2 regions of the Micromonospora sp. NBC_00330 genome follow, and region 2 is predicted to be linked to the other one. Evidence: riboswitches for the same ligand, from Rfam matches in the RefSeq annotation. Region 2 holds a riboswitch; the other holds the start of a gene.
What was found. A riboswitch is a leader RNA that binds a small molecule or an ion and turns the genes downstream of it on or off. The one in region 2 is predicted to bind ZMP and ZTP.
Positions count from the first base shown of each region.

Region 1 (2,464 bases), 1.7 Mb from region 2:
ACCAGCGTCGCGCCCCGGCTCAGCAGCCCCTCGGCGAGCGCCTGCGCGTTGTCGACGATCCGCTGGGCGTAGTCGGCGAAGTCGGGCCGGCGGGCCTCGGCGAGCGCTACCGCCTTGGCGGCCATCACGTGCGGCAGCGGACCGCCGAGCACCATCGGGCAGCCCCGGTCCACCTGGTCGGCCAACTCCGGCTGGCAGAGCACCATGCCGCCGCGCGGGCCGCGCAACGACTTGTGCGTGGTGGTCGTGACGATGTGCGCGTGCGGCACCGGGTCGAAGTCGCCGGTGAACACCTTGCCGGCCACCAGGCCCGCGAAGTGCGCCATGTCGACCATGAAGGTGGCGCCGACCGAGTCGGCGATCTCGCGCAGGATCCGGAAGTTCACCTTCCGGGGGTACGCCGAGTAGCCGCCGACCAGGATCAGCGGCTTGAACTCACGGGCGGCCTCGGCCACCCGGTCGTAGTCGATCAGGCCGGTCGCCGGGTCGGTGCCGTAGCTGCGCTGGTCGAACATCTTGCCGGAGATGTTCGGCCGGAAACCGTGGGTGAGGTGGCCGCCGGCGTCCAGCGACATGCCGAGCATCCGCTGGTTGCCCAGCTCGCGGCGCAGCGCGAACCAGTCGGCCTCGGTGAGGTCGTTGACCTGGCGGACCTGAGCCTTCTTCAGGGCGGGGGACTCCACCCGGTCGGCCAGCACGGCCCAGAAGGCGACCAGGTTGGCGTCGATGCCCGAGTGCGGCTGCACGTACGCGTGCGCGGCGCCGAACAGCTCCCGGGCGTGCTCGGCGGCCAGCGCCTCGACGGTGTCGACGTTCTGGCAGCCGGCGTAGAAGCGGCGGCCGACGGTGCCCTCGGCGTACTTGTCGCTGAACCAGTTGCCCATGGCCAGCAGGGTCGCCGGGGAGGCGTAGTTCTCGCTCGCGATCAGCTTGAGCGACTCCCGCTGGTCGGTCAGCTCGGCGCCGATGGCGTCGGCGACCCGCGGCTCGACAGCCCGGATCACCTCAAGGGCACTCCGGAATGCGGTGGATTCGGCGTTGCGGGACATGCGACCTCCAACAGACGTGCGGGAAGGCCCAGGCGCTCGGCAAACGTCCACGTGACGAGGCCGCTCCCCGATGGTTCTCCATCCCCACGCGCCAGTAACGGCCCGGGAGGATCCTACCGGGCCGGAACCGGCCGGTCGGGCCACCCTCCGGGAGGCGACCCCGCCGACGTGATTGGGCGGTGCGTCGCGGGGCACACGGTAGGAGACCACCGCACCGTCACGGGTGCGGCCAGGGTTCGCACAGAAGGAGTCGAGACCATGACCACACCCACCTCCGACCGGCCGCTCGCCCTGGTCACCGGGGCCTCCAGCGGGATCGGGTACGAGCTGGCGGCGCAGTTCGTCGAGCACGGCTTCGACCTGGTCATCGCGGCCGAGGACGACGGCATCGAGGCGGCCGCGCAGAAGCTGCGCCGCGACGGCGGCCCGCAGATCTGGTCGGTCCGCGCCGACCTGGCCCGCGAGCAGGGCGTGACGGAACTGGTGTCCGCCGTCACCGCGACCGGACGGCCGCTGGACGCGCTGGCGCTCAACGCCGGTCGGGGCGCCGGTGGCGCCTTCGTCGGCGGCACCGACCTCGCTGACGAGTTGGAGATCGTCGACCTCAACGTGCGCTCGACGGTGCACCTGGCGAAGCGGCTGCTGCCCGGGATGGTCGAGCGGGGCACGGGCCGGGTCCTCTTCACCTCGTCGATCGCCTCCACCATGCCGGGGCCGTTCCAGGCGGTCTACAACGCGTCGAAGTCGTTCGTGCAGTCCTTCGCCGAGGCGCTGCGCAACGAGCTGAAGGACACCGGTGTCACGGTGACCTCGCTGATGCCCGGGCCGACCGACACGGAGTTCTTCGACCGGGCCGACATGGAGGACACCCGGGTGGGCTCGGGCAAGAAGGACGACCCGGCGAAGGTCGCCGAGCAGGGCTTCGAGGCGATGATGAGGGGTGATCAGACGATCACGGCCGGCTCGCTGATGAACAAGGTGCAGACCGCCGCCGGCAAGATCATTCCGGACAAGCTCAAGTCCGAGCAGCACCGCCGGATGGCCGAGCCGGGATCGGGCAGCTGACCCGTGGCGCACGACGAAGGGCCCGGCATCGTGCCGGGCCCTTCGGTGTGAACGGGTGCCTCAGGCCGTCACCGCATCGAGCGCCTTCTTGATCGCCTTCGGCGCGGTGGGGGTACGCGGCGCGTCCGCGCGCAGCGCGATCATCTTCTCGCCGATCTCCTGGAGCTGTTTGCGGCCCAGCGCGTCGCGGACCTTGGGGAACCACTCCTGCTCTTCCTCCTCGACGTGGTGGGTGACGTTCTCGATCAACACTGTCGTCTTGGCGTTGAACCGCTCGTCGTCGGCGTCCATGCTGGCCAGCTCGGCGCAGAGCACATCGGCGACGTGGTGTTCCTCGTACGACTCGAGGA
Region 1 is NZ_CP108012.1:2,485,733-2,488,196, reverse strand. Features, by position in the region: gene OG598_RS11005 (glycine hydroxymethyltransferase) at 1-1,049, opposite strand, end outside; ZMP/ZTP riboswitch at 1,069-1,158, opposite strand; gene OG598_RS11000 (SDR family NAD(P)-dependent oxidoreductase) at 1,308-2,114, shown strand; gene OG598_RS10995 (hemerythrin domain-containing protein) at 2,175-2,464, opposite strand, start outside.
Region 1: it holds a riboswitch for ZMP and ZTP, as region 2 does, so the genes downstream of both, OG598_RS11005 (glycine hydroxymethyltransferase) here and OG598_RS19040 (bifunctional 5,10-methylenetetrahydrofolate dehydrogenase/5,10-methenyltetrahydrofolate cyclohydrolase) in region 2, are expected to answer to the same signal.

Region 2 (2,464 bases):
CCGGCCCCGAGCGTGGGTTCCAGCACCGAACTGCTGGAGGCCGTGATCGGCAAGGCCGCCGACGCGCCGCTCTGCTTCACCTGCGGTACGAAGATGCGGCCCGCCGGTAGCTGCTACGTCTGCGAGGGCTGCGGCTCCACCAGCGGCTGCAGCTGACGTACGCGAAACGCGGCGCTGCCCCGGTCTCCCTCGTCGGAGGCCGGGGCAGCGCCGTTTCCGGGTCCCCTGGAGGCTCGCGCGGGAGGGCATGTTGTCGTTGGCAGTGATGCCTGTGAGTCATCATGATGATTCACAGGCATCACGCTCGTCAGGGTGTTGCGCGGTGGGCTGCCAGCCGAGGATCAGCGGTCTTCGTCGTCCCGATCAGGCCGCCCATCGGCTTGACTACTCAGCATCAAGTGATCTTGGCGACTGGGCTACTGGCTTGCTCGCTCGGCGGCGCGCACGGCGTTGCGGAACAGCATCGCGACGGTGGTCGGACCGACCCCGCCGACCCGGGGCGTGATCGCGCCGGCGACCTCGGCGCACGCTTCGTCCACGTCCGGCAGGAGACGCCGGCCTTCGTAGCGGACGCCGGCGCCGATGACGACCGCGCCGGGCTTGACGTGCTCAGGCTGCACGATCCCGGGTACGCCGGCGGCGGCGACGAGGATGTCGGCGCGGCGGGTGTAGCGGGCCCAGTCGGGCACGCCGGTGTGGACGACTGTGACGGCGGCGTTGGCGGTCGGGCGCTTCTGGGCGAGCAGCATGGCCAGGGGGCGGCCCAGGGTGGCGCCGCGACCGAGGATGACGACCTCCCGACCGGCGACGGGGATCTCGTAATACGCCAGGAGGGCTTCGATGCCGGCGGGGGTGCACGGCAGCGGGCCGGGCAGGCCGACGGCGAGACGCCCCATGTTCAGTGGGTGCATGCCGTCGACGTCCTTGTCCGGGTCGATGGTCTGCAACGCCGCGTCGTAGTCCAGATTCCCCGGCACGGGGTATTGCACGAGCAGCCCGTGTACGGCCGGATCGCTGTTGAAGCGGGCAATGGCCTGGTGCAGCTCGGCCTGGGTGGCGGTGGCCGGCAGGTGCACGTGCGGGGAGGCGAACCCGAGCGCGGCGGCCTGACGCTGCTTGATGGCGATGTAGCCGGCGCTGGCGTCGTCGTCGCCGACGAGGATGGTGGCGAGGCTCGGTGTGATGCCGCGGTTGCGGAGGCGGGCGGCTGCGGCGGCGGTCTCGGCCAGGACGGCTTCGGCGACGGGTGCACCCGGCAGGAGCCGGGCCAGGCCGGACGGGGTGTGCTGTTGTGCGGATTCGCTGGTCGTGGTCATGACGGTTCCTCGACGCAGGCGCCCAGGCGGTCGACGCCCGCGAGAGGCTCCCCGATGGTTGCACCATCCCCGTGCCGCCAGTCGCCGGTGCTTCGATAATGCCGCATCACCGGGGCGGTTGCCCAACTGGACCAATTGGCGAACCGTGCGCGGTAACACTCGTGCTCCGCCTTACGAAGAAGGGGTGTGAAGGCTACGAGGGAGGACGGCCTGTGAATGAGCCGAGCCGAGCCGATGATGACATTTCCGGCATCGGAGCCGATCCGGTGGCCTTCGAGGTCTTCTACCGGCGGCACCTGGAGGCGGTGGGTCGGTTCGTGGCACGACGGGTGGACGACCCACACCTCGCCGCCGACCTGACCGCCGACGTGTTCCTGGCGGTGATCGAGTCGGCGGCCGGCTACCGGCCGGAGCGGGGTAGCCAGATCGGCTGGCTGTACGGGGTGGCCCGCAACGTCATCGGCGACGAGCGGCGTCGAGCGGCCCAACGGCTGCGGGTGACCGGCCGGCTGGCCGGACGACGGGACCTCGGCCCCGATGACATCGCCCGCATCGAGGAGCGGATCGACGCCGAGTCGGCGGCCCGACGCACCCATCGGGCGCTGAGCGAGCTGCCCGAGGGCACCCGGACGCTCGTCGAACTCGTCGCCGTGGACGGCCTCACCGTCGCCGAGGCGGCGACAGTGCTCGGAATGTCACCGGTTGCCGCTCGGGTCCGCCTTCATCGCGCCCGCCGCGTCGTCCGCGCCGTGCTCGCCCGCCCGGTCACCACCCTTGCCTGAGGAGACGGAGATGACGATGAACGAGATCGAACGGTCGCCGCAGGGTTTCGAGGAGCAGCTCCTCAGGGATCTGACCGCACACGTCACCCAACGGGCCGAGACGGCGTCGGCGGCTCGTCCCGCCGGACGACGTACCCGGTTCCTGCGCGGTTGGCGCCTCGTCGGAGCGTTCGGGCTGGCAGTGACGCTGACCGCCGGTGCGTTGGTGGTCCAGACGATCAGGGTGGGCGACCAGCAGCCGCCGACTGCCAGCGCGTCGGAGATCTTCCATCTGGCGGCCGACGCGGCCCGGCAGCAGCCGGAGCTCACCGCCCGACCCGACCAGTACGTCTTCACGGAAAACCTGGTGACGATCCGGGACCTGCC
Region 2 is NZ_CP108012.1:4,227,924-4,230,387, reverse strand. Features, by position in the region: gene OG598_RS19045 (vitamin B12-dependent ribonucleotide reductase) at 1-156, shown strand, start outside; gene OG598_RS19040 (bifunctional 5,10-methylenetetrahydrofolate dehydrogenase/5,10-methenyltetrahydrofolate cyclohydrolase) at 417-1,316, opposite strand; ZMP/ZTP riboswitch at 1,330-1,411, opposite strand; gene OG598_RS19035 (RNA polymerase sigma factor) at 1,529-2,098, shown strand; gene OG598_RS19030 (CU044_5270 family protein) at 2,109-2,464, shown strand, end outside.